3 regions of the Saccharopolyspora phatthalungensis genome follow, and region 1 is predicted to be linked to each of the others. Evidence: riboswitches for the same ligand, from Rfam matches in the RefSeq annotation. Region 1 holds a riboswitch; each other region holds the start of a gene.
What was found. Region 1 has a riboswitch for thiamine pyrophosphate ahead of thiD (bifunctional hydroxymethylpyrimidine kinase/phosphomethylpyrimidine kinase). Riboswitches for the same ligand answer to the same signal wherever they lie in the genome.

Region 2: another riboswitch for thiamine pyrophosphate. It lies ahead of BJ970_RS26045 (purine-cytosine permease family protein); the one in region 1 lies ahead of thiD (bifunctional hydroxymethylpyrimidine kinase/phosphomethylpyrimidine kinase).
Region 3: another riboswitch for thiamine pyrophosphate. It lies ahead of thiO (glycine oxidase ThiO); the one in region 1 lies ahead of thiD (bifunctional hydroxymethylpyrimidine kinase/phosphomethylpyrimidine kinase).

The regions. Positions count from the first base shown of each region.
Region 1 is NZ_JACHIW010000001.1:777,990-785,262, forward strand. It holds gene BJ970_RS03360 (hypothetical protein) at 132-1,070, shown strand; gene BJ970_RS03365 (dihydrolipoyllysine-residue succinyltransferase component of 2-oxoglutarate dehydrogenase complex) at 1,083-1,472, shown strand; gene BJ970_RS03370 (DUF2218 domain-containing protein) at 1,580-1,876, opposite strand; gene BJ970_RS03375 (polysaccharide pyruvyl transferase family protein) at 2,014-3,129, shown strand; gene tenA (thiaminase II) at 3,417-4,127, opposite strand; gene thiD (bifunctional hydroxymethylpyrimidine kinase/phosphomethylpyrimidine kinase) at 4,246-5,043, opposite strand; TPP riboswitch at 5,031-5,128, opposite strand; gene BJ970_RS03390 (hypothetical protein) at 5,353-6,090, shown strand; gene BJ970_RS03395 (hypothetical protein) at 6,309-6,515, shown strand; gene BJ970_RS03400 (AMP-binding protein) at 6,738-7,273, shown strand, end outside.
Region 2 is NZ_JACHIW010000001.1:5,683,676-5,690,948, reverse strand. It holds gene BJ970_RS26055 (family 2B encapsulin nanocompartment shell protein) at 1-103, shown strand, start outside; gene BJ970_RS26050 (family 2 encapsulin nanocompartment cargo protein polyprenyl transferase) at 272-1,315, shown strand; gene BJ970_RS26045 (purine-cytosine permease family protein) at 1,469-2,782, opposite strand; TPP riboswitch at 2,773-2,885, opposite strand; gene BJ970_RS26040 (VOC family protein) at 3,193-3,576, shown strand; gene BJ970_RS26035 (xanthine dehydrogenase family protein molybdopterin-binding subunit) at 3,600-5,687, opposite strand; gene BJ970_RS26030 (FAD binding domain-containing protein) at 5,684-6,670, opposite strand; gene BJ970_RS26025 ((2Fe-2S)-binding protein) at 6,667-7,158, opposite strand; gene BJ970_RS26020 (hypothetical protein) at 7,223-7,273, opposite strand, start outside.
Region 3 is NZ_JACHIW010000001.1:1,577,642-1,584,914, forward strand. It holds gene BJ970_RS06975 (thiazole synthase) at 8-772, opposite strand; gene thiS (sulfur carrier protein ThiS) at 774-974, opposite strand; gene thiO (glycine oxidase ThiO) at 962-2,089, opposite strand; TPP riboswitch at 2,085-2,190, opposite strand; gene thiE (thiamine phosphate synthase) at 2,340-3,011, shown strand; gene BJ970_RS06995 (S1 family peptidase) at 3,076-4,206, opposite strand; gene BJ970_RS07000 (hypothetical protein) at 4,367-5,275, opposite strand; gene BJ970_RS07005 (GntR family transcriptional regulator) at 5,507-6,262, opposite strand; gene BJ970_RS07010 (SIS domain-containing protein) at 6,766-7,273, shown strand, end outside.

The sequences.
Region 1 (7,273 bases):
GAGTGTTGATTTCTGGATGATCATTACCTGATCCGGTGATGATCGTTGTTTTTCGCTGGGCGGGCGGCCAACATCCGACCTACTCTCCGACCTAATTGAATCGGCCCCGCCGTCCGGAGAGGAGTTCAGCCATGGAAGACGCAGACTCTGTCGTGCCGCTCCGGCCGGGATTCGACATCCAGGTCCGTGGCTTCAACCGCACCCAGGTCATCGAGCACCTCGAACTGCTGGAGGATCAGCTGAGGCTGGTCACCATCGATCGCAACGAGGCGGCGCAGCTCAATTCCGACCTCCGGAAGCTCTGCGACGACACCCGTCGAAGCCTGGACGAGGCCGAGCGACGGCTCAAGCGGATCGAGTCCTCCGATACCGGTCTGCCCGCGGCTTCCCAGCGGGTGCAAAACATGCTCTCGATCGCCGAAGACGAAGTGCAGACCCTTCGTGACCAGGCTAAACGCCATGCCGACACCATCCGGGGCACCGCCGAAACCGAGGCGCGCGAACTGCTCAGCGCGGCCGAGCAGGCCGCCAGCGAGCTGCGCAACGAGTGCAATGAGCTCGTCACAGACGTCGAGTCGCGGCGCGCCCGGCTGCACCGCGAGCACGACCAGAAGGTCAGCGACCTGCGCACCCGGGAACAGCGACTGCGGCAGAACATCCGCAACGAGTACAAGCGGACCATGTCGATAGCACAGGAAGAAGCCGACGAGCTGATCACCGACACCCGGCGGCAGTGCAGCCAGCTGGACGCCGAATCCGAGCGGATGCGGTTGACGACACTGGAAGAGGTCCGCACCAAGCGGCAGCAGCTGGAGGAGCTGCAAAACGCGGTGCTGTCCGCAATGGACAACGCCCGGCAGACGCTGGACGCCTCCGTGGCCAGCCTGCGCAACCACGACTTTGCAACGGAACTCACGGCCGACGGCGATTCCGAGCCCGTCGAGCCGGTCGAACAACAGTCCGTTCGGCTGCCCGAACAGCGCGACGACGTGCAGACGTACACCATTCCCATCGAGCGACAGCACACCAACGGCACTGCCCCCAAACCCGGCCCCGCGCGGCGGAACTGATCGGAGCCCCTAGTGGATTTGCTCGTGCTGATGTTCGTAACCGGTTTCGCAATGGCCACGCTGATCTTCTGGCCGTTGCTTTCCCGGGCGAACCGACGTCTTGCCGAGAGCGGCATCTCCGACGCCGCAGCCGCACCGATCGGCAAGCACGCGCTGCGCTCTCCGGCGACGCCGAAGGTCGTCGCCCGCGAGCCGAGCACCGACGCTCAACCGGCGCTGGCCAAGCCTGAGACCGCGCCAGAGGCACCTCGGCCGGTGCCGGTCGCGCCGCAGCAGCGGTCAGCCGAGCCGGTGCAGATTCCGGTGCTGCCCACGGACCTGTTCGCGAAGAACTTCGAAGCCAAGTTCAACCGATCCCGGCAGCGCCTGGCCCGGCTCCGCGACGAAATCAGCAAGGAATGAGCCGGGGATCGCCTCGCGACTGACGCCGCCCGCCTGCCGTCGAAGTGCCGTTGAGCAGGCATAACCAGCCGATCCTCGCAGTCAGTGGATCGCCCGGCTACTAATACTCAGTCGTTCATCCAGTCGACCTTCAGGCCGTCACGCTGGCCGAAACGTTCGAGATGGCGGCCGATCACGTCCTGCACTCGGTCGAGCAGCTCGGCGCTGTCTGCTTCGGCGTGCAGCGCCAGCGCGTCCGGCTCGTTGACCAGCAGACAGCTGCCCCCGCCGCCGTCGGCGGGCAGCGCGATCCGGATACCGTCGGCTTCTTCGGTCACCGAGCACCGACGGCCCAGGTGCGAGGACAACTGCTTGGCGTAGCGAGCCGGTTTGTCGGTGCCCACCGTCGCCTGCGAACGGATCATCAACAGCCTCCCAAAAAGTCAGCCCAGCATTACCGGCGGTGGCGGCGCGGTGCCGGAGATCACTCGTCCCGGCGACCGCGGCTTCGGCGTTGCTACGTTCGAAAGGACTCGGCACCCAGAAGGCTGGAGCCCCACCGTTGAGTAACCCTCCCACCATCTACTTAGTCGCCACCACCGGCCACCCGAACTACGGGGACGAAATCATCGCCGCCGCCTGGCTGAAGCACCTAGCGCGCGTCGCACCGGACAGCGAGATCTGGGTGGACTGCCCCAACCCCGGCCCGAGCGAGGTCATGCTCGGCCACCTGCATCCGCGGGTCCGGTTCACCGACACCTGCTGGCGGCTGTGCTGGGCCGCCCCGTCGGACGGGCCGTGGGAGGTGGCGTCGTTCGTGCAGCACGCATTCAACAACCCGGGGCTGGCGCCGCGCTGGGTGGCGGGCATCGAGCTGGCCGCCCGCGCCGACCTGGTGCACATCATCGGCGGCGGGTTCATCAACGGCATCTGGCCGCGGCACATCGGCCTGCTCGCGGCGGCCGTCGCGGCGACGCGCCGATCCGGCGGCCGGGCGGTGATGACCGGGCAGGGCCTGTGGCCGGTCGCGGCCGAGGCGGAACCGCTGCTGCGCAACCTCGCCGCCCAGTTCACGGTCGTCGACGTGCGCGACGAACCGTCGGCGTCGCTGGCCGGCTCGGCGACCCTCACCGGCGACGACATGTTCTTCGGCGTCGAACCCGGCCTGTACCGGGACGACGACCTGCGCGAGTTCATGGTGTGCCTGCAGTCGGACCTGCTCGACGTGTCGGTGCCCGCGCTGGCCGGGTTCCTGCTTGACACGCTCGGCGAGTGGGGCGTGCGGCCGGAACAGGTCGGCATCGTCGAGGGCATCCCGCGCGTGGACCGGGAGGTCTTCGCGCTGGTGGAACACGACCTGCCGGGCGCCCGGTTCTACCCGTTCGCCGAGATCATGAACTCCGGGCTGCCCGCGGCGGCCGAGCAGCGCTGGCTGTCCAGCCGGTTCCACCTGCACCTGATGGCTGCCGCGGCCGGGGCTCGCGGGGTCGCGGTATCGATCAACTCCGGCTACTACACCAACAAGCACCGCTCGCTGATCGACCGTGGCTCGGGCTGGGCGCTCAGCGAGGGCCTGCGGATCCCGGCCATGCCGACCAGCGGTGGGTTCGCCGCGGACGCGCTGCGAGAACTCAAGAAATCCAAGGAAGAACTCGCGGCCTCGATCTACGGGAGCTGACCTACTCGTCGTCCTCGACGGCCGCCCGCTCCCGCCGACGGTCGGCGATGTAGAAGGGCGCGGCCGCGAGCACGGGCACCAGCATGCCCAACAGGACGATCAGAACAGAAGTGCCCAATGCCCTCGAAACTCCGTCCACGGTGGGAAGAACCCACATTTGCCCCTCGCCCGGACGGGCGTCCACTGAGCACATCGCTCCAGCTCGTGCCGCTATTAGCGACGCGTCACTTGCGCCGAATCACAGCACCCGAACGGGGATCTTGCTGGTCCCGCAACGGATTTCGCGTTTACTTCAGGAAACCGGCAGTCGGCCACTCTTCCTTGATCCAGGCGCTGTTCCAGAACAGCCACTCGTACTCGGTGGCGCGGGTGAACGCCTGAAGCATCCGCTGCTGCATCTCGGCATCCATGCTCTTGGCAACCCGGTCGGTCAGGTCGCGCGCGGCAAGCACCGCCTCGGCGAACTCGTCGTCGGCGTAGGTCTGGATCCACGCCTGATACGGGTGATCCCCGGCGCCGCCGGTGGCCTCCAGAATCGTGGTGCCGACGTGCTGGTACACCCAGAAGCACGGCAGGATCGCCGCCAGCAGCACCGGATACGGTTCGGTCAGCGCGTTCGCCCGCAGGTACGAGGTGTAGGCGAGGCAGGACGGGGACGTGTCGATCCCGGCGATCTCGGTGTCGGACAAACCGAACTCCGCGACGTATCCGGCGTGCAACCGGCGCTCCTCGATCAGCGCGCCCTGCGCGGCACCGGCCAGGAAAGCGGCGTCCTCGGCATTGTCGGCCCGCGCCGCGGCGGCGGCCAGTGTCTGCGCGAAACCGACGAGGTAGCGCGCGTCCTGCACGATGTAGAAGGCGAAGCGATCCCGGTCCAGGGTGCCGTCGGTGAGTGCGGCGTTGAATGGGTGCTCGACGATCGCCTGCTGTAGATCGGCGGTGTTCGCCCAGGCCCGGGCGCAGAAACCATCGGCGGGCGGGGCAGGCAGCTTGCTCATCGGAACCTCTCGTGGCATGTCAGTGTCTTGGCCGGTGATGCGCGACCCGGGCCTGTGAGCACTTCGGGTGCTGCGGCACCGTAAGGCGCTCACGCGCCCTAGCCCCGTGGAAACCTCGTTACCACCAGTGGTGGAAGTGGTGCACTGGGCCGTGGCCGTGGCCGACGTCCAGTCGCTCGGACGCGCGCAGCGCCTCGGTCAGGTACTCCTTGGCTTCACGCACCGCTTCGAGCCAATCCGGGCGCTGCGGCCGCAGCGCGGCGATCGCCGCCGAGAGCGTGCAACCGGTGCCGTGGTCGTTGGTGGTCGCCACTCGCTCGCTGGACAGGAATTCCGCCACCCCGTCGCCATAGAGCAGGTCCACACTGGACAGACCGTCGAGGTGGCCGCCCTTGAGCAGCACCTGCTTGGCGCCCAGCCGGGCCAGCCGCTCGGCCTGCGCGGGCATGTCGTCGGGGTCGGTGATCTCCGGCTCGCCCAGCAGGTCGGCGGCCTCCGGCAGGTTCGGGGTGATCAGATCGACCCGCGGCAGCAACTCGTCGCGCAGCACGTTGACCGCCTCGGCTGCGAGCAGCCGGTCACCGCTCTTGGCGACCATCACCGGGTCGAGCACGACGTGCGGCGGCGCATAGCGGTCGAGCACCCCGATCACCGCGCGAATCACCTCGGCGTTGGCAAGCATGCCGATCTTGACTGCGTCCACCCGCACGTCGTCGAGCAACGTGACGAGCTGGGCGGTGATGAACTCCGGCGGGACCTCGTGCACCTCCGAGACCCCCGTGGTGGTCTGCGCGACCAGCGCGGTGATCACGGACATGCCATAGGCGCCGTGCGCGGAAAAGGCTTTCAGATCGGCTTGCACACCGGCGCCACCGCTGGGATCGGTGCCGGCGATGGTCAGCACATTGGGAACCATGACGTCCCTCCGCTAGTACGAGCTAGGTCAGGTTCAACGGGTCTGTTCTCAGCCCGGCAGTTGTCGGGCACCCCGCGTCACTTCCACCAACCTAACAACCGGAGACGCCCCGGGACCATGCCCGTCATCGATGTGGGCCACGGGTTATCTCGCGACGAGACCATTCGGCCGCCGAGCCACTCCGATGCCGAGCGCGGCGCCATCCGTGCTCGTCCGGCCAAGTGGATCGACACAGCGATCGATTTCACATCGAGAAGGCACCCACCGGAAGGCAAGGTGAACCTTCCTCGCGGACTAAGGTGGGAACTGATGGAAACCACGACCGATGCTCCGAGCTTCGCCCGTTCCCGCCGACAGCGCCCAGAGAATCCCGCCCGGATCTGGGCCCCGCTGGCGGACCTGACCGAAGCCGCCGTGGCGGCCGCCGGCTCGGGGACGGTGGCGATCACCCGCGGATTCGACCGCAACAGCAGGCAGCGCGCCAAGGCACTGCGGGAGCTGCTGAACCGACGGGGTGTCGCCGCGGTCGAGGTAACACCGGCTCCGGGCAGCGATCGGCTGCTGGCCGATGTCGAGATCACCGCCGTGGTCAACCTGGTCGGTGCCGGTTCGTGGCAGCCATACCGGCTGGCCGCGGAGCTGCACGCCCCGGTGCTCACCCCGAAACCCGGCGACGGCCGGGCCGAGGAGGTCAAGCGGGACGTGATCGCCCTCGCCGACGACTCGGGCCAACGCGACGTCGCGATCTCGCATGTCGCCGTGCGCTCCGAGGACCCCGCCGCAAGTCGGTTGACGCTGACGCACGACGGGGAGCAGCTGACGGTCCCCGGCGGCTGGTTGACCCTCACGGTGCACGAGGGCGAACTGCGGGTGCAGGTCGGCGGCGTGGATTTCCCGGAGCGCACCCTGACCACCGCCCAGGTCCGGGTGGAGGCCTTCGACGCGCCGCATCGGCTGGTTCGCGATGAACTGCCGATCGCCGACTTCGAAGAAGGCGCGGTCACCTTCACGGCCGAACCGAAGGGACTCGTCGTCCGCCCGGTCTGAGCCGCCCCTTGCCGAACTCACAGGGTGACCGCAGTGTCCGAGGAAACTGTACCCAAGGAGACTGCGGTCACCCTTCGTGACTTTAAGGCCCGTTACGGTGTGACTTGGATCATCTTGAGTGGCTGATCTGATGATTCGCCGTCACGGATCATGCTCGGTCGCGTCCCTTGAACGACACCGCGCGTGGGAGGCAGAACGCGCGGACTGCACGAGGGAGGCTGGGGATCGTGGAGTCCACCAAGCAGTGGCACGTGAGCTGCCGCGATGTCGCCGGCAGGCGCCGGGACATGTCGGTAATCGTCAACCAGGGGAATGTCGTGGTGGTCGCGCCGCCGGGTGAGACCGCGGTGCTGTCCCCGCTGGAGGTGGGCAGGCTGCGTGCTGCTCTGCGAGATGCGATCGTGCAGGCGGCCGCGCTCGAGTGAGGTCGGCCGTGGGCGCCTCGGGGCCAACCATGCCTCGAGGCGCCCACGGCCCTACCTGCGCCTGGCGTTGGGATCGAACGGCTTGTTCGCGCCGCCGGACGAGGCGAAAGGTCCGTTCGCCGCACACCCGGTAGCACGCTCGCGCACCATTCGGTCTTCCACAGGCCACAGCGCTCGCGCCAGCATCTACTCGCGGTAACCTGGCGACCGAGAGGTGACTGCGTGAGCACGTTGAGGCAACGGTCGGCTGCCCTGCTCCGGCGCGTGACGCCGGGTCTGCACACGGTGTTCGTCCTGGCAAGACAAGGCGTGATCCGCCCGCTTCGACCGGACAAGCTGCTGCGGATCATCCTCGCCTGGCGACGCTGGGGCATCACCCCACCGCTCGGCTTCGCGGTAGGCGCCGTGCGCCACCCCGATCGCCCGGCGGTGATCGACGAGCGCGGTGCACTCAGCTACGCCGAACTCGCGCAGCGCACCACCCGGCTCGCCAACGGCCTGCGCGACCGCATCCCGCGTGGCACCCGGATCGGCGTGCTGTGCCGCAACCACCACGGACCGGTCGAAACGATCGTCGCCGCGGCCAAGCTCGGCGTGGACGTGGTGCTGCTCAACACCGGCCTGAGCACTCAGCAGCTCAACGACGTGATCACCGAACAGCGGGTGGGGCTGCTGGTGCTGGACGCCGAATTCCGTACCCACCTGCCGGACCTGCCCGAAGGCATCGACGCCGTGCTGGCGTGGACCGACGGCACCAC
Region 2 (7,273 bases), 4.9 Mb from region 1:
CGACCAGGCGGTGATCTCCTACCTGGTCAGCGCCTACTTCTCGGCCGCGGTACTGGTCCCGGACGCGCTCGGCGTCCTCGAACGCGTCGAAATCGCCCGCTGATCCCTGTTCTGTATCTCGATTTCCAAAGCGGCGGGGCCGATCGGCCCCGCCCACTACCGCAAATCCCCCAGTGGAAACGCGACAGCAACTCCCCGCGGGAGGTCGTAACCGGCACCACCGCGCAGGACGACCCCGGTTCAACAAGTCCTCTGGTCGAAGGGAAATCGCATGGCCACCATGCAGCAGGATGCCAATAAGGCGGGTGCGGCCTACGAAGCTTTGACACGTAGCCGTGCGATGGTCGAGCCCGCCCTGCGGGCCGCGGTCGACCGGTTGCCCACCCGGATGCAGCAGGTCTCCGGATACCACCTCGGTTGGTGGGACGAGCACGGCAATCCGGTTCGCGCCGACCGGGGTAAGGCGTTGCGGCCCACGATGGTGCTGCTCGCGGCCACCGCTGTCGGTGGCGATCCCGCGGTCGCGGTGCCCGCCGCCGTCGCGGTGGAGTTGGTGCACAACTTCTCGCTGCTGCACGACGATGTGCTGGACGGTGACGTCACCAGGAGACACCGCCCCACGGCGTGGACGGTGTTCGGCAGTGGACCAGCCATCCTCGCCGGCGACGCGATGCTGTCGTTGGCTTCCGATGTCTTGAGCTCGTGCAAACATCCCAAAGCGGCCGCTGCGATACGAACGCTGAGCACCGCCGTGCTGAACCTGATCAACGGTCAGACCGCGGACCTCGCCTTCGAGGACCGGCCCAACGTGGAGCTGGCCGAATGCCAGCGGATGGCCCACGACAAAACCGCCGCACTGCTGGGCTGCGCCTGCGCGCTCGGCGCATTGTTCGGCGGCGGCACGACCGAGCAGATCGCCCGGCTGCGCAGCTTCGGCGAGCGGCTTGGGCTGGCGTTCCAACACATCGACGACCTGTTGGGCATCTGGGGCGATCCGGCGATCACCGGCAAACCGGTGTTCTCCGACCTGCGCACCCGCAAGAAGTCCCTTCCGGTAGTGTCCGCGCTGACCTCCGGCACCACGGCCGGTCAGCGGCTGGCCAGTCTCTACCTCCGCGAGCAGCCGCTGTCCGGCAGCGATCTGGCCCAATCCGCCGAGCTGATCGCGTTGGCAGGCGGCCGCACCTGGAGCCGGAACCAGGCCGACGAGCTTCTGGCCGCCGCCCTGAGCGACTTGCGCCGCTCGGACCCGACCCCACGTGCGGCCGAAGAACTCAGTGCCTTGGCCCAGCTGATGACCCACCGGGATCACTGAGCAGCGGGACCCTGCGGACTCGACCGGGCCGGCCCCGGTCGAGTCCGCAGGAGCATGCCGACCACTGGTGTTCGGCAGCGGGCTTCGTTTCCGCGCACAGCCAACCGATTTGGGAATGCAATCATGCCGGGTCAGTCCGTCGAGCCGAACGGATCAGCGGCGGCGGAAAGCACCGATGACCCCGGCCGCCAGGGCGGCGGTGAGGAAGGACGCGATGGAGGCGCTCATCCAGGTCGGCGGGGTGAAGCCCAGCACGGCCTGCACATCGGTCCAGAGCTTCGACCACCAGCCGAGCTCGCCGGGGTTGATCAGTTGGAACACCGCGAAGCCGAGCAGCCAGGCCACCAGCATTCCCCAGCGAGACGGTGCGCGCTGCGACAGGTCCCAGGTCCGGCGGCGGCCATGCGCGAAGTAGTCGACCGCCAGCACGCCGAACATCGGCACGAACACCGATCCGATCAGCAGCAGGAAGTTTGAGAACTGGGAGATGTCCAGCGTCAGCGCCAACAGCGTCGTCATCGCGCCGACGCCCAGGCTCAGTAGCCGGCGGTCCGTGCTGGGCCGCAGGTTCTGGATCGACACCGCGGTCGAGTAGATGTCGGCGAAGGACTGGTCGACCTCGCGCAGCACCAGGATCCCGAAGAAGATCACCCCGAGCGGCACCGCCAGCAGCGGATCGAACGCCTTGTCCGCATCACCGCCGACCATCGCCAACCCGAGCAAGCCCAGCAGGTAGCAAGCGATCTGGGTGACCGAATAACCCAGCGTCGCGGCGGTGAAGGCGCCCGCCGCGGACTTCGAGTGCCGGGAGTAGTCCGAGGCGACCGGGATCCAGGACACCGCGACCGCCAGCGCGGCGTCCGCGCCGGGCCAGAACCCCTGCCAGGAGCCGGTGTTCATGTCCGGCAGCGGGTGACGCAGCAACTGGACGAAGAAGTACACCATCGCGATCGCCACGGCGATGCTGACGTAACGACGCAGCAGGCGCAGGGCACCGAGTGGGCGCAACGTGAGCGCGGTGGTCAGCACCCCGGCCACCAGCACGTACAACCATTGCGGGCCGCCGCCGAACAGCGCCTCCGCGCCCTGCGCGATCACCAGCAGCTCGAAGGTCCCCCAGCCGACCAGTTGCAGGATGTTCAGCACGGTCGGCAGGTACGACAACTTGGTGCCGAAAAGCCCGCGCAGCAACATCATCGATGGCGCGCCGGTGCGCGCACCGGGAATCGCCGCGATGCCGACCATGATGCTGCCCAGCACCGTGCCGACCACGCACGCCGTGACGGCGGCGAGGAAGGAAAGCTGCGGCACGCCGCTCGGTGCGAGCACTGCCAGCGCGCCGCTGAAACCGAGCAGGCTCACGCCGAGATTGCCCCAGAACGCACCCTGGTCGAGCACGCCCAACGTCCTGGGCGCCGGTTCATCGAGGGTGTGCGGAACTTCGGAACGTTCGACGTCAAGCGCCATCAACAGCTCCCTACGCCGGCATTATCCGGACAGGTTCAGCGGTCGGTGGCGCGGCGGTGCCACCCTCTCAGCCCGGTGCGCCCGAGCTCCCGCGTGGATATGTCGGCGACACCCTACCTCGATCAGGTGAGCGATGAGCAGGTGGGCCTGCTCACCACGAATCGGCCAAGGGGCCCTCGACGAGAAAATGTCGGCGGACCAGCGCCAGAACGTCGACGGCGGGAACGTCGCATGATCGTTTCCGCGGACTTCGACCACACGGTATGCCGGCGGGTACCCGATCCGGCCATTGGCCACCCGGATGAGCGATGCGCCGGTTGATTCCGGCACCGGTGTGCATTGACCTCGACCTTGGTAGAGCTCCTAACCTCGGGGATACGGCAGTACGACGAGTGAAAGCGAGCAAACCGATGTCCGTTCAGCTCAACCACACGATCGTCGCCACCTCGGACAAGGTCGCCGGCGCACGGTTCCTGGCCGACCTGCTCGGCCTGCCGGCCCCGGAGCCCTTCGGTCCGTTCATGTGTGTGCAGACCGGCAACGACGTGTCCCTGGACTACCTGGAGACCGGGGACGCGATCGTCCCGCAGCACTATGCGTTCCTGATCAGCGAGGAGGAGTTCGACGAGATCTTCGGGCGGATCAAGGCGCAGGAGCTGGCGTACTGGGCGGGTCCGAGGCATCAGGAGCCCGGGCGGATCAACACCCGGGACGGCGGCCGTGGCGTCTACTTCGACGACCCCGACGGCCACATCCTGGAAATCCTCACCCGGCCCTACGGCAGCGGCGGGTAGCCGCGAGGCCACATTTCAGCTGGTCAGGCCAGGAACTTGTCCAGGGTGATGGGAACGTCCCGGACTCGGATCCCGGTGGCGTGATACGCGGCGTTGGCTATCGCCGCCGCGGTGCCCACGATGCCGATCTCACCGATTCCCTTGGCTCCCATCGGGTTCACGTACGGGTCGTGCTCGTCGATCCAGTCCGCCTCGATGCTGCCGATATCGGCATTGGTCGGGATGTGGTACTCCGCGAAGTCGTGGTTGACCACGTGACCGAACCGGGGGTCCACGACGCTGTGCTCGTGCAGCGCCATCGACAGCCCCATGGTCATTCCACCGAGCAGCTGTGAGCGGCCGGTCTTGGCGTTGATCATCTGGCCGATCGCGAAGATCCCCAGCAGCCGCGGTACCCGCACCTCCCCGGTGCCGGTGTGCACCTTGACCTCGGCGAACTGCGCACCGAAGCTGTGCATGGCCAGCTGACCCGCGTACGGGTTGTCCGGGAGCGTCCCGGTGATCTCCACGCCCTCGTCCGGGATCGGTTCCCCGATGGGCAGTTCCGCACGCAGCTTGCGCGCCGCGTCCACGATCGCCGAGCCCCAGCACATGATCCCGGTCGAGCCGCCGGCGCCGGAGGCATACGGCAGGTCGGTGTCGCCGATGCTCAGCATCACGTCGGACATCTCGACGTCCAGCGCGTCGGCGGCGATCTGGGTCAGCGCGGTCCAGGCCCCGGTGCCGATGTCGGCGGCCCCGATGAGCACCCGGTACCGGCCGTCCGGCCGGGCCCGGATGGTGGCGCGCGAGCCCGGCATGCTGAACACCGGATAGGTCGAGGCGGCCACGCCGGTGCCCACCAGCCAGGGCCCGTCGCGGTGGGTGCGCGGTCTCGGGTTCCGCTCCGGCCAGCCGAACCGCCGAGCTCCCTCTTGCAGGCAGGCGACCAGGTTCCGGCTGGAGAACGGCCGACCGGTTTCGGGATCGGTGTCCGGTTCGTTGCGGATGCGGAACTCAATGGGGTCCAGCCCGCAGGCGATCGCCATCTCGTCCACGGCGACCTCCAGCCCGAACATGCCCGGTGCCTCCCCTGGGGCCCGCATCCACGTCGGCGCCGGAACGTCGAGTTCGGCGAGCCGGTGGGTGGTGCGGCGGTTCGGTGCGGCGTACATGACGCGAGTCGGCACGGCGGTCTGCTCGGCGAACTCCTTGATGCGGGAGGTCTGCTCCACCACGTCGTGGCTGATCGCGGTCAACTGTCCGGTCGAGTCGCTGCCGAGGCGGATCCGCTGAATGGTGCCGGTGCGGTAGCCGACCACCGAGAACATCTGCTGTCGGGTCAGCACAAGCTTCGCCGGGCGCGGGGTGACGAGCCGCGCGGCCATCGCGGCCAGCACCACGTGCGCGTGCGGCAGCCCCTTCGAGCCGAATCCGCCACCGGCGTGCGGGCACACCACGTGGACCGACTCCGGATCCAGGCCGAACAGCGTCGCGATGGCGTCGCGCACCCAGTGCACGCCCTGGGTAGAGTCGTAGAGGGTGAGCTCGTCGTCGGTCCACATCGCGATGGTGGTGTGCGGCTCCAGCGGATTGTTGTGCTCCTGCGGGGTGGTGTAGGTGGCGTCGAGGACGACCGCCGCGGTGGCCAGTGCGCCGTCCACATCCCCATCGGCGGTGTCGGTCGGGAAGCCGCCGTTGACCTCGCCGGGCCGGACCAGGTCCGCACGGGCCGGGTGGAGCTCGACGTCATGGGTGAGCTGTTCGTAACTCAGCCGCACCAGGCTCGCCGCGCGCCGTGCGACTTCAGCGGTTTCGGCCAGCACCGCGCCGATGAACTGCCCGCGGAAGGCGACCTCGGGCGACTGTAGGATCGCCAGTTCGGCGTCCTGGGCCGAGGCCAGCCGGGGCGCGTTCTCGTGGGTCAGCACGTCCACCACATCCGGTTCGGCGATCGCCGCCGAGGCGTCGATGCCGGTGACCCGGCCCAGTGCGATGGCGGCCTGCAATGGGAACACGTACACCGGCCGCTCGACCGGGTGCTCGGCGGCGTACAGCGCGGCGCCCCGGACCTTCTCGGCGCCGTCGATGCGGTCGACCGGTGCGCCTATCAGGCTGGTCGTGACGGTCATCGCCGCGCCTCCGCGAGCTCGGTGAGGATGCCGACGATCATGTTGCGCGCCAGCGGGATCTTGAACTCGTTGTCTGGCAAGGGGCGGGCGTCGGCGAGTTCCGCCTCCGCTGCCTCGCGGAAAGCCTCCGCGGTCGCGCTAACCCCGCGCAGCGATGTCTCGGCCCGAGTCGCGCGCCACGGCTTGTGCGCGACACCGCCCAGCGCCAGCCGGACGTCGCGCACCTCGCCGTCGGCCACGTCCAGCGCGGCGGCCACCGACACCAGCGCGAACGCGTAGGACGCGCGGTCGCGTGCCTTGCGGTACCGGGAGTTCGTCGCGAAGCCCAGTGACGGGATGTCGATCGAGGTGATGAGCTCCCCATGCTCCAGAACCGTGTCGCGCTCGGGGTGATCACCGGGCAGCCGATGCAGTCCGACCAGTGGAATCGCTCGTGGCCCGCGCGGTCCCTGGGTGTTCACTACCGCGTCGAGGGCGACCAGCGCCACTGCCATGTCGGACGGATGCGTGGCGATGCATGACTCGGAGGAACCGAGTATCGCGTGCTCGCGGTGGAAACCTTTCCGCGCCGAGCAGCCCGTCCCCGGTTCCCGCTTGTTGCACGGTGTCGTGACGTCCTGGAAGTACACGCATCTGGTCCGCTGCAACAGGTTCCCGCCGGCGGTGGCGAGGTTTCGCAGCTGCCCGGACGCGCCCGCGAGCACCGCCTGCGACAGCATCGGGAAGCGCTCGCGGATGGCCGGATCGGCGGCCAGGGCGCTGTTGGTGACCGAAGCGCCGATGCGCACGAAGTCGGGGTGCAGGTCGATCCGGTCGGAGGTGAGCCGCCGGACGTCGACGAGCAGGTCGGGCACCGCGACCTCAAGCTTCATCAGATCGACCAGGTTGGTGCCGCCGGCCAGGTACGCCGCGGTGGATATTTCGGAGAGGGTGCGCACCGCGCTGTCGACGTCGGCCACATGCTGGTAGCGGAACGGTTTCATCGCTGCGCCACCTCCGCGATGGCCGGCACGATGTTGGCGTACGCGCCGCAGCGGCAGAGGTTTCCGCTCATCCGCTCGCGGATCTCATCTTCGAGCCCGGCCCCGTCCGGGGTGACCGCGCTCGGCTCGTCGTCGTGCATCTCGCACAACACGCCCACCGCCGAAACCACCTGGCCGGGCGTGCAGTACCCGCATTGGAACGCGTCGTGCTCGATGAACGACCGCTGCACCGGGTGGAGGTCGGCGCCGGCCAGCCCGTCCGCGGTGCGGATGTCCGCGCCGTCGAAGGCCACCGCCAGCATCAGGCAGCTGTCGACCCGGCGGTTGCCTACTAGCACGGTGCAGGCGCCGCACTGGCCGTGGTCGCAGCCCTTCTTCGGGCTGGTGATCCCCAACCGCTCCCGCAGAGCGTCGAGTACCGTCGTTCGCGTATCGACGATCAGCCGGTGCTCGGTTCCGTCCACCACAAGGGTGATTTCGGTTTCCACGGTCGCCTCCCCTAGAGCCTGTTCACCAGGCTTACCCGGGAAGCCGCCGCATCACGCACGCGGTTCAGGGCTCCTCGCCGGAGTCGGCCACCTCCTCGGCGGCACGCTCGTCGGT
Region 3 (7,273 bases), 800 kb from region 1:
TCGTTGATCACTCCAAGGGACGGCCGGGGCTGGAGGCTTGGGCCCAGAAGCGCTGGGGGATTCGACCCGCCAGGGCCGCCAGGCGGCCCCCCTCGACCGCCGCCCGCATCGCCGCCGCCATGCGCTCCGGGTCCTGGGCCCGAGTGACCGCCGTCGCCAGCAGGACCGCCGAGCAGCCGAGTTCCATCGCCAGCGCCGCGTCCGAGGCCGTGCCGATGCCCGCGTCCAGCACGATCGGCACCGATGCGCGCGAGACGATCATCTCGATATTGTGCGGGTTCCGGATGCCCAGACCGGTGCCGATCGGCGAACCCAGCGGCATCACCGCGGCGCAGCCGATCTCCTCCAGCTTCAGCGCCAGCACCGGGTCGTCGTTAGTGTAGGCCAGCACCACAAAACCCTGGTCGACCAGCTGTTCCGCGGCGTCGAGCAGCTCCACCGGGTCGGGCAGCAGGGTGTCCTCGTCGGCGACGACCTCCAGCTTGACCCAGTTCGTCTCCAACGCCTCGCGCGCGAGCTGCGCGGTCAGCACGGCCTCGGCCGCCGTTCGGCAGCCCGCCGTGTTGGGCAGCGCCTCGATGCCGAGCTTGCGCAGCAGGTCGAGCACTCCGGTGCCCCCGCCGGCGTCGGCGCGGCGCATCGCCACGGTCGTCAGCTCGGTTCCGGACGCGATCAGCGCTCGCTCCAGGACCGCGAGGTTCGTCGCCCCTCCGGTCCCGGTGATCAATCGCGAACCGAACTCGCGACCAGCGATCACCAACGGGTCGTCCATGTCACCCTCCTTGCACTGCGGTGAGGACCTCGATCGTGGCATCGGGGCGCAATCCGGTGTCCGGCCACAGGACGCGCGGCACCACTGCGCCGTCCAGCGCCACGGCCACGCCCCGCTCGGGCACCCCGAATTCCTGGAGCACCGCCGCGAGCGTGGCGTCGGCGGCAACTTGCCGGGCTTCTCCGTTGATCACGATGAGCACTGCTGTTCACCCCATCTGCTCGGATCGGCGGCCTTGACCTCTGCGGCGGGCTCCTCGCCACGCAGCAACGCCAGCACCGCTTCGACGGTTACCGGGGCGAGCAGGAAGCCGCCGCGGTGGTGCCCGGTCGCCGCCAGCACGCCGGGTTCCAGCCAGCCGAGCGCCGGCAGGTTGTCGTCGGTGCTCGGGCGCAACCCGGCCGCGGCCTCGACCAACTGGTATTCGGCGAGGCCCGGCATCAGCCGCTCGGCGTCTGCGATCAGATCGCGCACCCCGCCCACGGTGACCTCGGTATCGAACCCGACCTCGTATTGGGTGGCGCCGAGCACCAGGCCGCCGTCATCGCGCGGTACGAGGTAGGTCTGGCGGCCACGCACCGGGCCACGGATCGTGCGGTTCGGCGGCGGCAGCGCCGTGGCTCTCGCGCGCAGGCGGAGGATTTCGCCTTTCACGGGGCGAATCCGGTCTTGCAGCACGGGATGCAGGGCACCCGAGTTCACGCCCGCCGCGATCACCGCGACATCACAGTCCACAGTGGAGTTCTCGAGCTCCACCGCGCCGGGGCGGACCCGTTTCGCGTGCGCGGCGACGAAATCGACACCCACTGCGGTGGCAGCCGCGCGCAGCGCAATCAGTGCCTGGCGGTTGTCGACCGCGAGATCGCCCGGCACTTCGAGCCCGCCACGGACCGCCGGACCCAGCGACGGTTCGAGCCGCCGCACCTCCCGGCCGGACAGCCGGGTAACGGCGCGGCCGAGCCGGGCGAGGTAGTCGGCCAGGTTGTCCAGCTCGGTCCGGTCGGCGCTGTCCACACCGACGACCAGGGTTCCCGCACCGCGCAGGCCGGACGGCAATCCGGACGCTCGACCGAGTTCGTCGGCGAACGCCGGCCACTGCCGCAGCGACTCCGAACCCAGTTCCAGCAGCTCTTCTTCGCCGGGCCATGCCTCGGCAACGGGCGCCAGCATCCCGCCGGCCACGTAGGACGCCCCGGATGCCGGTTCGGCGTCGACGAGTCGGACGCGATGCCCGGCGGCGGCCGCACGCCAGGCGACGGACATACCGATGACGCCGCCGCCCACTACGACGACGTGCTTTTCTCGTGCTTCAGACAACTAGCTCCACGCTCCCTGCGCCGGCATGACCCGGATCAGGTTCGACGGTCGGGGCCAACGCCCCCTCTCAGCCCGGTGCCCGGACTCCCGTGCTCACCGAGTCCACCGTACCGGGCGAGGATCTCGACGTCAGGGGCGAGGTCGAGCACTTTTCACAAAGATCAAGTCCGGCAAGCGCGCCCGAGCCCGCGGTCGGGTAACCGACGCGCGCGGTCCGGCGACTGTGGCGCCAAAAGCTACCCTGTAGAACATGCCTGGATTGGACGGCTTCGGCATCCGCGCTCGCCTCGACGAGGCGCGGCTGTACCTGTGCACCGACGCACGCACCGAGCGTGGCGACCTCGCGGAGTTCGCGGACGCGGCACTGGACGGCGGGGTCGACATCATCCAGCTGCGGGACAAGAAACCGGGCGGCGCTCCGCTGGAGGCCCGCTATGAGTTGGCTGCGCTGGAGGTGCTGGCCGAGGCATGTCTGCGGCACGGTGCACTGCTCGCGGTGAACGACCGCGCGGACGTGGCGATGGCCGCCGAGGCCGACATCCTGCACCTCGGGCAGGATGACCTGCCGGTGGAGATCGCCCGGCGCATCGTCGGCGAGCACATCGCGATCGGCCGGTCCACGCACGACGTCGTGCAGGCCGACGCCGCGGCAATCGAGGCCGGCGTGGACTACTTCTGCACCGGCCCGGTATGGACGACGCCGACCAAGCCGGGCCGCCCGGCCGCCGGGCTCGACCTGGTGGAACACGCAGCGGAGCACCGGGGGCACGGTCGGCCGTGGTTCGCGATCGGCGGCATCGGCCCGGACAACCTCGACAAGGCCATCGAGGCCGGGGCGCAGCGAGTCGTCGTGGTCCGCGCGATCACCGAAGCCGAAGATCCCCGCGCGGCGGCCCGCGACCTCCGCGACCGCCTACCGTGACGCGGAGACCTGCGCGGGCATGACGCGGCCCCCGGCGGGGCCGGGGGCCGGGGTCGATCCGGGGTTACTGGGTGAGCAGAGTCAGGCTGTAGGCCTGCAGGATTTCGTTCACCGGCTGGAAGTAGGTCGTGCCGCCGGAGGTGCAGTCGCCGGAGCCACCGGAGGTCACCCCCTGGGCTTGGTCCCCGGAGAGATAGGGCCCGCCCGAGTCGCCGGGCTCGGCGCACACGCTGGTGCGGGTCAAGCCGCTCACGGTGCCCTGCGAGTACCGCACGGTCTGGTTCTTGGCCTCCACCGAACCGCAGTGCCAGCCCGTGGTCGAGCCGGAGCGGCAGATCGAGACGCCCTCGGCGGACTCGGTGGAACCGGCGACGCCGACGGTACTGCCGTTATAACGGTTGACCAGCGGCCGTGGGGTCTCGCCGGAGTCGACCCGGACCCAGCTGTAGTCGTTGCCCGGGAAGGACGAGCCCGCGTACCGGCCGGCGGGCCGCGATGTGCTGTCGCCGGTGCTGCCGCAGTGCCCGGCGGTCACGAAGCCGCCTTCCACCGAGAACCCGATCGAACAGCGGGACCCACTGCTCATGTGGACGGCGTTGCCGCCGATGACGTCGGCGTAGGTGCGCGGGTTCTCCGCCGACTCGACGACCCGAACCGCTTCGGTGAGGGCACCGGAAGTCCGCACGAACTGCGCCGCCCGGTCCCGGGTGCCCGGCTCGGTGGTGACGACGACCGCGTTCTCGCCGCCGCTGACGTACCAGCCGGAGACCTCTCCTGGGGCCGTCGGGCTGTGCTCGTTGAGGCTGTCGACGACCCCGTTGAGCTGCTCCATGGTGTAGGTGACGAGCTTGGGCTCGGCACCGGCCACGCGCACCTCGTCGAATCGGGCCTGGTCGGTCACGCCGACGACGAGCTTGCCGAGCGCCGGATAATAACGGGAACCGCCGTAGGTACCCGCTAGCGAACCGCGCAGCGCATGGTCCGCGCGGATGGCGTCGGATTCCCGGTCGAGCCGCTGGCGGGCCTGGTCCCGGGTCAAGCCGAAGTCGCGCTGCATCGCGTCAAGCAGGGTCACCGCCGCGGGCGCGGGCGGCGGCGTGGGTTCGGTGGCGATCGCCGGCATGGTCAACGCGGCCACCGTTACCGTCGCCAACGCCACGGTCCCGGCTATCCGGGCCGCGAGTCTGCGCTTCATCTGACGTCTCCCTTTGTGAAATGGATCTCAGAGCCCCCGTCGCCGATCCAGTATCAGAGGACATCAGCAGTCCCACATTTCCCTTTCGCCCCATAGCGCCCAAAACGCCCGCGTTGCTACTCGATCGAGGTAGCACCGCGGGCGTCTTGACCTTGGCTTTTTATCGCCCAGAAGTGGGCTGATGCAACACGCCGGTCTCGGTGGGCTGCTCGAAGACACCCGATTCCGGCGCCTGACTCGGCTGCTGCTCCGTCGCCGGAGCCCGGGTCGGTTGCTGGGTGGGCGCCGGGTTCTCGGTGGTCGGCTGCGCCGTCGGCTCCTCGGTCGGCGTCACTTCCGTGGACGGCTGCGGCTTGCTGCTGTGCGTCTCCTGCGGCTTGGCCGGTTCGGTCGGGACGCTCGGCGTGGGCTGCCGTTTTTGTTGCAGCACCTGCCCGAGCGTCGTGCCGGTTTCGCCGCCGGAGAGCGGCTTTCCGGTCACGCCTTCGAAGCCGGTGATGATCAGCATGCTCAATACGAACGCCGCCGCGCAGCTCGCGGCCACCATCGCCCACCGGACCCGGCGTTTGCGCCGATCGGGCTCCGGCTTCACGTCAGTCACCTCGGTCGCCTGGTCGAGCGCGGCGACGTGCAACTTCCGGGTGGCTGCTTCGGTGTCGACCTTCGCCGTGCGGTCCTCGTCTACGACCGTCTCCCCACCGGGCCAATGCATGCCGGGTGCCAGGTGGATCCGCCGCGTCGTTTCGACCTTCCGGTCCTTGGACACGTAGCGCGCGACGGAGGTCCGCTTGAGCCGCTTCTCGGATGCCTTGGCGGCCGCGGACACCGCCTTTTCCTTCGCGTTCTCAAGTGATCGCTGGTAGAGCGCCCCGCCGACGGTGATGACCACGCTCGTCATCCCGGCACCCGCCACGGTGCCCGCCACCCCGAGCCGGGACCCCAGGAAGGCCGCCGTCACCGATGCCAGTGCCGCCCCAGCGACCTGGGCCGGTGCCACGTCGACCTTCTTGGGCTTCTTCCCCTCCTCGTCCGAATCCTGCCGGTTGGATTCCGCCTTCTGCCTGACCATGGCTCCCACGCTCTTGAACGCACTCTCTCCCTACGGTCCAACGGGGGAGCACGGCGGTTTTCTCCAGATCGTTGCCAAACCGTGAGGACTCCCACTTCGAAGTAACGCCGCGGACCGGAAGGACGAAAGGGCCCCGGTCCGGGTGCCTTTCGATCTCGACCGCGCAACGGCGCAAGCATCGGGCAAATCGGTTTCCACGGCGAGCTTTCCGCTCGGTGCGGCGGGAGCCGATCAGCCCGGCGGGTTGAGCCGCGCGACGAACTTGTAGCGGTCGCCGCGGTAGATCGAGCGCACCCACTCCACCGGGCGGCCCTCGGTGTCGAACGAGTGGCGGGACAGCAACAGCATCGGCAGGCCGACATCGGAGCCGAGCAGTTCCGCTTCCTCCGGACTGGCCAGCGCCGTCTCGATGGTCTCCTCGGCGTGGCCCAACTCGACGTCGAAGTGCTCGCGGAGCACCTGGTAGAGCGAGCCCCCGGATTCCAGCCGACCGGTCAGCCCGCGGAACCGGGTCAGCGGCAGGTGGGTGGTCTCGATGGCCATCGGCTCGCCGTCGGCGAGCCGCAACCGGCGCAACCGCAACACGGTCGCGCTCGGCTTGGTCGCCAGCAGCCCAGCCAGTTCCTCCGCGGCCGGTTCCTCCACAACCTCAAGCAGTCGCGAGGTCGGCTGACGCCCCTGGGCGCGCATGTCTTCGGTGTAGCTGCTCAACTGCAATCGCTGGGCGACTTTCGGCTTGGCCGCGAAGGTGCCCTTGCCCTGCACCCGCAACAGCCGGCCTTCCACGGTCAGTTCGGCCAAAGCCTGGCGCACCGTCGTGCGCGAGACGTCGAACTCGGCGGCCAGCGAGCGCTCGGTAGGAATCGGCGCACCCGCAGGCAACGAGCGGAGCATGTCCAAGAGGTGCTGCTTGAGCCCCCAGTACTTCGGTTCACGTTGTGCGCGTCCGGGCGATTCCGCCCCGCCAGCCACGGACGTTTCGAGCATCTTTCCTCCTGCCACCGCAACCTTGCCGCCGTTCCGCTCCCCGAAGCGTCGAAGCCGCCCTGCCAAGTCCTAGTAGTAGCTTCAGCATGCCCGAAAGTCGACCGTGCGAGCGCCGCCGACGCCCAAGGTTCCGCTGCGGCGAGCAACGCCCGAGGTCCTATTCGGTCTCATGCGTGCGTGCACACTAGCGCCGAGAAGTCTTGACATCGCGTGTCTCGCGCCACAATTTTCGTCGCGTTGGCCTGATCCAAACCGCGTCCACCGGCGCCAACGAGGACTGCTCCAGCAGGCGCGCACACGCAGCCGCCGATTACCCGCGACGAGCCGGTCGCCGCGATCGCCAAGCCGCCCGGTTACGGGCGGCGACATCACACCCGGACAACTCGGGGCCTTGCCGGTGTTCCCCGATGCTTTTCAGCGGAGAATGGTGGCGTGCATCACGGCCAACGAATCGATGAGCACGTACGATTGGTCTAGACCTCGACGTGAAGGGATCGGACCCGATGACCGAGGCCGCCGCCACTCCGGGCCGGAACATGACCGACGAGATCGCCCAGCAACCGGCCGTGTTCGCCGATCTGCTCGCGGGTCGCGATGTGATCGGCGAGGTCGCCGCGCACATCGCGAAACGCCGACCACGCTTCGCGCTGCTGGCCGCCCGCGGCTCCAGCGACCACGCGGCGCTCTACGCGAAGTATCTGATCGAGGTCTTGCTCGGACTGCCCGCCGGGCTGGCGTCGCCGTCGACGACCACGCTCTACGGCGCGCAACCGGACCTGACCGACGTGCTGCTGGTGTCGGTCAGCCAGAGCGGCGGCTCCCCGGACCTGCTGGAGGTCACCGAGTCCGGCCGCAAGGGGGGCGCGCTGACCGTCGCGGTCACCAACACCGCGGACTCGCCGCTGAACGCCGCCGCCGAGTTGTCGGTGGACATCCGCGCGGGCCGCGAACGGGCGGTGGCCGCAACCAAGACCTACAGCGCGACGCTGTTGGCTCTGTACCTGCTGATCG